DNA from 2 places in the Silvibacterium dinghuense genome. Region 1 is predicted to be linked to the other one. Evidence: riboswitches for the same ligand, from Rfam matches in the RefSeq annotation. Region 1 holds a riboswitch; the other holds the start of a gene.
What was found. A riboswitch is a leader RNA that binds a small molecule or an ion and turns the genes downstream of it on or off. The one in region 1 is predicted to bind S-adenosylmethionine.

Region 1 (4,273 bases):
CGATGACGATATCCATGATCGTCCCATAGCCTTCGCCACGCATTAACTTGCCGGTGATCCAGCCCGCAATCAGACCGACGATGACCCACCATAAGATAGCCATTCCACCTCCTGGGATTCCGGGGGAGGCGATGAGCGTTCCACGCCATCTCCACGGCCGTCAAGGATGAAATGCGTCGAAACAGGCAATTTACAGTTATGCTGAATCGGTCCTCTATCCGGTGAAAAGGAGAGCTGCATGGTCAACGGAAGCACGGAAGGAGTCGGCGCGATCTGGGTGCTTGCCAACGCGAGCTATGCGGGGATGAGAGCCCAGGCGCATTCCAGCATTGCGTGGCGCGTGCTCTCGTTTATCTTCGGGTTCCCGGGAACACTGCTGTCATTCCTCGTTATCCGCGAGGGCTCGGAACGTGCCTATGGCGTCGACCTGCCGCGGCGCACGCCTCGGATGTAACCCGCTATTCGCTCAAAAGAAAAACGGCCCGCCGAAGCGGGCCGTTTCCAATGCGGAGAACGCCTAGTAGCAGAGACACTCTTCCTGCCCACAGTAGGAGCAGCAACGAAGTTGCTCGGGCGCGAAGCGCGATTCGCCCTGCGCGCAGCAGCCGCCGGCGATCGACGGGATCACGAGCACTTCATCGCCATCCTGGAAAGCGTACTTCTCGTTGCCGAGGAAGCGGATGTCTTCCTCATTCACGTAGAAGTTGATGAAGCGGCGCACATTGCCCTGCTCGTCGCGCAGATGCGTCTTCAGGCCGGGAAAGGTGGTTTCGATCTCGGTGATCAGCTCGGGCAGATTCTGCGCGCTCGACTTCAGTTCCTTGGCACCATCGGTGTGCTTCTGAAAGGCATTCGGCAACAAAACTCTAACGGACACTTGCAACCTCCCCAGCCAGTTCACCGCTGGCGGTCTTCTGATCGATGTAGGCTTCGAAATCGGAGAGCCGCGGACGTACCGCCTGCTCCACTTCATATGCGCCCGTCAGTGCGTCGGTCGTCTTCAGACCATTGCCCGTGATGACGGATACCGTAAGCTCATCCGGCTTGATGCGGCCGTGCGCGTAGAGCCGCGCGGTCACTGCCGTAGTCACGCCGCCCGCGGTCTCGGTAAAGATACCCTCGGTTTCGGCCAGTTCCTGAATTGCGGAGACGATCTCGACGTCCGAGACATCCTCGGCCCAGCCGCCGCTCTGGCGGATGGCGCGCGCCGCGTAGACACCGTCTGCGGGATTGCCGATCGCGAGCGAGCGTGCGATGGTTGCCGGGCGCTGCGGCTCGATGTGATCGGCACCGTTCTTCACCGCCGTCGAAATCGGCGAGCAACCCGTCGCCTGCGCTCCGAAGAAGCGCACTTCCTTATCTTCCACCAGGCCCAGGGCAACCAGCTCCTTGAAAGCCTTACGAATCTTGGTGATCAGCGAACCGCCGGCCATGGGGCACACGATGTTGTCGGGCAGGCGCCAGCCCAGCTGCTCGGCGATCTCATATCCGACCGTCTTCGAGCCCTCGGCGTAGTAGGGGCGCAGGTTCACATTCACAAAGCCCCAGTTGTAGCGCTCCGCGATCTGCGAGCACAGCCGGTTCACATGGTCGTAGTTGCCGTCGATGCGCACCAGGTTCGCACCATAGACCTGCGTATTCAGAATCTTTGCCGGCTCCAGGTCCGCCGGGACCAGGATGTAGGTCTTGAGACCCAGCCGCGCCGCGCCTGCGGCCACTGCGTTCGCCAGATTACCGGTCGAGGAGCATCCCACCGTGTCGAAGCCGAAGACCTGCGCATTCGCCAGAGCCGTTGCCACCACGCGATCCTTGAAGCTCAACGTCGGCACGCACACGGCATCGTTCTTGATGTACAGATTCGAGGCACCGATCCGCTTCGCCAGTCGCGGAGCCTTCAGCAGCGGCGTCCAGCCGGAGGGCGTTGCCGGGACGTAGTCCTCCGGCACCGGCAGCAGCGCCTGGTAACGCCACATGCTGTCCGGACCCTGCGCAATCTTCTCGCGGGTAAAGCTGCCGCGCGCCGCTTCGAGGTCGCAGAACACCTCAAGCGGGGAAAAGCACTCATCACAGATGGAAAGCGGGGTGTTTGGATACGTCTTCCCGCATTCCCGACATCGCAATTCATAGGCAAGCGCCATGAAACCCTCGATTCCGAGAGCTGCTGACGGACACCACAGGAGCTTTCCCCTATGGGTACAAATGCACGGGCATGCGTGACGTACTCTGCTGCAACATCTGGTACTGCAAACTACCCGGACCAAGAGCCCGGTACCACTTTGGGATTTGGCGAGATGCGATACTGCATTGCATCCCCGAATCTCATGTTCCCCGGTTTCCCAGGAGAGAGTTGACACCGATGTCTTAGATTGCCTAAGCCGGTTGTCGTGGCGTCACAGGGCCCGTCCCTCAGCCACTCTTCATGAAATTCAGGCTCGCTCGTAAGAGCAAACTTGAATAATCATTTGATACCACAGTGGCCGTGCGGATGCAAGAAATCCTGTGGATATTTGCTGCCTGCGACCGTCCTTTATCTGGACTTCAGCCCTGGCCATACAACGCTGCATCAAGCGATCTCAAGCAGACTTTTGCGAAGTGCAGCAGCGCCGCCCTGCGGCAGCTGAGCTTCGACTTCCGCATGCGTCCGCTCCCACACCGGCACTGCCTGTGCCAGCAGTTCCTCTCCTGCGCGCGTCAGCGCCAGGAGACGGGAGCGGCGATCTTCCGGGTCCGGCGCGATCCGCAGCAGTCCGCGGCGCTCCAGCGGCTTGAGCGCGGCTGTCAGTGTCGTGCGATCCATGGCCAGCAGCGCTGCCACGGAGGCCATCCGTGCCGCCTGTGGCCGGTTCAACGACATCAGCAGCGAAAACTGCCCGTTGGTCAGCCCCAATGGCCTCAGCACTTCATCGAAACGCCGCGCCAAAGCGCGCGCAGCACGTTGCACATGCAGACACAGACAACAATCCCGGACCAGCAACGTGGTCTCGAACGGCACCGGACGCGGAGCCGGGCGGGCAGCCTTTGACATATCTCAATAATGTTGATATCAACGTATGCCGTCAAGCAAGATCCATATCCTGCGCCACGAAATCAGCAGCGCCGCCAAGGAGTTCGTCATGCAAACTCACCCTGTCGTATCCCGTGAAGAGTGGCTCACCGCACGCAAAGCGCTGCTCGCCCGCGAAAAGGAAGAGACTCACCTGCGCGACGCCATCAACGCCCAGCGCCTTGCCCTGCCCTGGGTGAGGGTTGAAAAGGACTATGTTTTCGATACCCCGACTGGGCGCCGCTCTCTTGCCGAACTCTTCGCCGGCCGCAGCCAGCTCATCGTTTACCACTTCATGCTCGCTCCCGGATGGGCCGCAGGTTGCCCCGGCTGCTCCTTCCTTGCCGATCACTTCGACGGCGCGCTACCTCACCTGAACCATCATGACGTCACCTTCACCGCTGTCTCCCGCGCTCCGCTCTCGGAGATCGAAGCCTACAAGCGCCGCATGGGATGGCATTTCCCCTGGGTTTCTTCTCACAGCAACGATTTCAACTTCGATTACCACGTCTCTTTCCTGCCCGGCCCCGGCACCAACGGCACTGTCCACTACAACTTCACCGAAACTCCTTTTCCTGTCAGCGATGACAATACCGAGCTGCCCGGCATGAGCAGCTTCTTCCGCGATGACGACGGCCATGTTTATCACACCTATTCCAGTTACGCTCGTGGGCCGGAAGAGTGGATCGGCACGCTCATGATCCTCGACCGCGCGCCCAAGGGCCGCAACGAGAAGAGCACCATGGATTTCGTTCGCCGGCACGACGAGTACGAGAACCTCCCCAAGCCTCATGCCTGCTGTACCGAGCACGCATAACCCGCCCAACCTTCAGGAGAACCTCTCACGATGCCGATGCATGTCAATGCCTATCTCAACTTCGGCGGCAACTGCGCCGATGCCTTTCGCTACTATGAGAAACACCTCGGAGCAAAGCTGCTTTTCTCGATGACCTTCGCAGAAGCACCTCCGGGAAATGCCCCTCCAGGTGAATTCGATCCCAACTCCGTGATGTACTCGCGCATAAGCCTGGGCGACACGCATATCATGGGCAACGATATTCCACCCTCGCGCTATCAGCCCATGCGCAGCGCCTATGTTGCGCTCTCGGCCGACTCCATCGAGGAAGCCGAGCGCATCTACAAGGCGCTCGCCGATGGCGGCGAGATCTTTATGCCGATAGCGGAAACATTCTTTGCCTTTCGATTTGGCATGCTGCGCGATAAGTTCGG
Region 2 (4,273 bases), on a different contig from region 1:
TGCGAACCCGCAGCCCAATCCCACCGGCCCTGCGAACGGTGAAGCCAAAGTGATGAAGGGTGGATCGTTCCTCTGCCACGCCTCCTACTGCAACCGCTATCGCGTCGCCGCCCGCACCTCGAATACCCCGGACAGCTCCACGTCGAACATCGGCTTCCGCTGCGCGCGGTGAGCGAGGGTGTAGGGAATAGGGTATAGGGAATAGGGTGTAGAACCCCGGGTGCCCCACGTCTCGATTCTGAGACGTGGGAGAGCACGACCCCTGTCAAACAAAAACAGTGGACGGGTAGCCCATTCAAGCCCGGTTTTGGCTTGAGTGGGGCAGCACGATTCCCTGACAAACAAAAAACTGTCATCCCGAGCGAGCGCAGCGAGTCTAGGGACCTGCGGTTTCTCCTGTCCGTGCGGACACGGAGCGCGACCAGCGCGCAGCAGGCCGAAGGCGTAAGGCCTGGACAGCCAATCCCCGAAGGCGGGTCGCCCTGCGCGCAGCAGTCCACCCTTGCGTCACAATAGAGTGCATGGCTATCGATCCCGCAGTTCCGGCGGATGTACCGTCCGGCGAAGCCGATCGCAATATCCGCATCCTTCGCTATGAAGATGGCCGCTTCACCGCGCAGACCGACGCGGTCGCTCTCGAGGAGCCGCTCGAAATCCGTCTCGAATACGGTTCTGCCGATCAGCGCCGGAGCAAGTCCATCGCCATCACCATGCGCACGCCGGGCGACGACTTCGCGCTCGCCGCCGGCTTCCTCATGACCGAGGGCATCCTCGCCGATTCTCTTGATATCGAGGAAATTCTCTATCTCGCGCAGTCGCGTGCCGCCTTGCAAAGCGCGTCCGCCCCGGCGGACGGTGATTTCGACGAAGCCTCGGCGCGCAATGTCGTGCTCGTGCGCCTCACCGCCGAAGCGCAGCCGCGCCTGCCCTCGGTCGAGCGCAACTTCTACGTCACCTCGAGCTGCGGTGTCTGCGGCAAGGCCTCGCTGCTTGCGTTGCGTTCGGTCTGCCCCGCGCCTGTCCGCAGCAGCGTTCGCGTGCCTGTCTCCATGCTCCTCACCCTGCCGGAGAAGATGCGCGCCGCGCAGACCGGCTTCGCGCACAGCGGCGGCATCCACGCCTCGGGGCTCTTCGATGCCGAAGGGCAGCTGCTCCTCTGTCGTGAAGATGTCGGCCGTCACAATGCGCTCGACAAGCTCATCGGCCGCATGTTCCTCGACGACCTCACGCCGCTGCGCGACAAGGTTCTGCTGCTCTCCGGCCGCGCCAGCTATGAGCTGCTGCAGAAGAGCGTCATGGCCGGCATCCCTATCGTCGTCGCCATCGGCGCGCCGTCATCGCTCGCCGTGCGCGTCGCCCGCATGTTCGACATCACCCTGCTCGCCTTCCTGCGCCACGATCGCTGCAACATCTACCATGGAGCAGAAAGGCTCATCGCCTGATCGAGAGCAGGCGAAAGGACTCGTATGAAACTCCGCATCAAGGGCAACAGCATCCGCCTCCGCATCGCCGTCTCCGAGGCGGCAAAGCTCCGCGCCGGTGAGCCGGTCCGCGAGATCGTCCGCTTCGCGCCGCAGCCCGAGGCCTTCCTCGCCTATGCGCTCATTCCCGACGCGTCGGCGCCGGAGATGGCCGTGCGCTACACCGCGGGACAGGTCACCGTGCATGTGCCGCAGCCGGTCATCGAGCGCTGGACCGGCGGCCGGGAGGTCGGCATCTACGCCACGCTCGACATCGCGCCCCAGGGCACGCTCGACGTGATCCTCGAAAAGGACTTCGCCTGCCTCGACCTCAGCGACGCCGAGAACGTCGATACCTTTCCCAACCCCAACGCCGGAGCCGCCTGCTGAGCCGGGAAACAGGGTGCAGGGAATAGGTGCAGATGTAGAACCCCGGGTGCCCCCACATCTCGTTTTGTTCGAGATGTGGGACCTGCGCGGTGAAAACGAAAATGGGTGCCCCATCCAAGCTCCGCTTGGGTGGGAAGGTACGCGGCTTCGCGCCGAGCGAATCGCCTTCGGCCTCCGCTTCCTCTGGTCGCGATTGAGATTTTGTTCTCTTGAAAGAGGGAAGAACTCCGGGTGCCCCACGTCTCGCCGTTGAGACGTGGGATTTTTATCTGAGCCCTGAGCCCTGATTGCACGCGCCTTCGCAGTCATCTATTCTGGAAGGTCATCAAGAGTTGAGCCGGTGCGCTCAACGCCAACCTGCTCCCGGGCAAGGTGGCGTCCTCGCTGAGGGATGTGGCCGTTCCGGCAACCATCGGGTTCCTCACCGCACCATGCTTGCGCTCCTGATGGAATGACGCTTGAGAGGTGTATTCCCCGGCATGGCCGACCACGTTCAGCAATTCGCCAGCGACAACTACGCAGGAATCTGTCCCGAGGCCTGGCAGGCCATGCAGGAGGCCAATCACGGTCACGAGCCCGCCTACGGCGGCGATATCTGGACCGCCCGCGCCGCCGATGCCTTCCGGGCCCTTTTCGAAACCGAGTGTGAGGTCTTCTTCGCCTTCAACGGTACCGCCGCCAACTCGCTGGCGCTGGCCTCGCTCTGCCAGAGCTATCACTCGGTGATCTGCTCCGACGCCGCCCACGTCGAGACCGACGAATGCGGCGCGCCCGAGTTCTTCTCCAACGGCTCGAAGCTGCTGGCCGTGCCCTCGTCCGACGGCAAGCTGACGCCCGAGGATATCCGCTCGCTGGCCACGCGCCGCAACGACATCCACTTCCCCAAGCCGCGCGTCGTCACCATCACCCAGCCTACCGAGACTGGTCAGGTCTACACCGTCGAAGAGGTCAAAGCCATCTCCGAGGTCTGCCGCGAGCTGAACCTGCGCCTGCACATGGACGGCGCCCGCTTCGCCAACGCCTGCGCCAGCCTGGGCTGCAGCCCTGCCGACATCACCTGGAAGGCCGGCGTCGATGTGCTCTGCTTCGGCGGCACCAAGAACGGCATGGCCGTCGGCGAGGCCATCATCTTCTTCGATCCCAAACTCGCCGAAGACTTCGACTACCGCTGCAAGCAGGCCGGCCAGCTGGCCTCGAAGATGCGCTATCTCTCCGCGCCCTGGGTGCGCCTGCTCTCCGACGGCACCTGGCTGCGCAACGGCGCGCACGCCAACGCCTGCGCCCGCCGCCTCGCCGAGCAGATCACCGGCGTCCCCGGCCTCGAGCTCTACTTCAAGGTCGAAGCCAATGCCGTCTTCATCAAGCTCTCCGCGGCCGCCGAGAAGGCGCTCCGCGAGCGCGGCTGGCGCTTCTACACCTTCATCGGCGGCTCGGCCCGCTTCATGTTCTCGTGGGACTCCTCGCTCGAGCGCGTCGACGAGCTCGCCGCCGATCTCCGCGCCGTCGCCGCCGAATCCGCCGCGCTCACAGCTGTAGCGCGCTAAGCAGCCCGGCTAAGCGGAGACAAGCACTCTTCTGATTTGTCATCCCGACCGGAGCGAGCCAGAGGCGAGCGAAGTGGAGGGACCTGCGGTTTGTTTGCACAGGCACGAACCCGACGGTGGCCCACTCAAGCTTCGCCGGGGCGGGATGGCTCGGTGCTCGCTCGGGATGACCAATCGCGTCACGGCTTAGGTGGACACATCTAGGCCGTATCCCCCTATATCCAGACAGAAAATGAGCGACATATGTATCGCAATGTCATTCCGACCGGAGAGAGCCGTAAGGCGAGCGAAGTGGATGAACCTGCAGTTTTCTCCGGCCCAGGTGAACTGCAGGTTTCTCCGCTGCGCAGGACGATAAAGCTGTCCTGCTCCGGTCGAAATGACAATCCTTTCTTATGGCTCTATGTCGATACGACCTAGCGCGGACGCCCCATGCAGTACGCGATGATCCCCACCGGCACTGCCAGCAGCAGCCACGACAGGGCATCCCACACCCCGTCGCCGAGCAGGGCCGAAAGCAGTCCCACGGCAGTGATGGCGGCCAGTACCGCCGGTATGCGATACACCTCTGTCAGCTTCGCAGCCGGTTTCATGCGACGTGTACCTCCTGCAGTTCTTTGCGGGTTTCCCGCTCCACCAGCCGGTTCAGATCGCGCTCCAGAGGAGTCTTCCGCTTCGAGAGCCACAGGTACACGCCGCTCACCAGCACTACGATCAGCACCGCATCGAAAAGCCCCCACAGGATCTTGAGCGGCAGCCCGCCGTAGTCGCCGAAGTGCAGCGGCCGCGAGAGCTCGAGCCCGCGCAGATACCAGGGCAGGCCGCCGGTGTGGATCAGCGCGCCTGTCTCCACGTCCACCAGCGTCGGCGTCTCCATGC

Region 2: another riboswitch for S-adenosylmethionine. It lies ahead of ESZ00_RS17740 (threonine aldolase family protein); the one in region 1 lies ahead of thrC (threonine synthase).

The regions. Positions count from the first base shown of each region.
Region 1 covers NZ_SDMK01000001.1:798,039-802,311, forward strand. Annotated here, with positions in the region: gene ESZ00_RS03040 (GlsB/YeaQ/YmgE family stress response membrane protein) at 1-103, opposite strand, end outside; gene ESZ00_RS03045 (hypothetical protein) at 239-454, shown strand; gene ESZ00_RS03050 (MoaD/ThiS family protein) at 518-877, opposite strand; gene thrC (threonine synthase) at 867-2,138, opposite strand; SAM riboswitch class I at 2,317-2,426, opposite strand; gene ESZ00_RS03060 (MarR family winged helix-turn-helix transcriptional regulator) at 2,564-3,025, opposite strand; gene ESZ00_RS03065 (DUF899 domain-containing protein) at 3,051-3,860, shown strand; gene ESZ00_RS03070 (VOC family protein) at 3,891-4,273, shown strand, end outside.
Region 2 covers NZ_SDMK01000004.1:393,941-398,213, reverse strand. Annotated here, with positions in the region: gene ESZ00_RS17755 (formylglycine-generating enzyme family protein) at 1-172, shown strand, start outside; gene fdhD (formate dehydrogenase accessory sulfurtransferase FdhD) at 522-1,442, shown strand; gene ESZ00_RS17745 (DUF7009 family protein) at 1,467-1,850, shown strand; SAM-I-IV-variant riboswitch at 2,168-2,273, shown strand; gene ESZ00_RS17740 (threonine aldolase family protein) at 2,330-3,394, shown strand; gene ESZ00_RS20165 (hypothetical protein) at 3,638-3,814, shown strand; gene ESZ00_RS20160 (hypothetical protein) at 3,811-3,987, opposite strand; gene ESZ00_RS17735 (PepSY-associated TM helix domain-containing protein) at 3,984-4,273, opposite strand, start outside.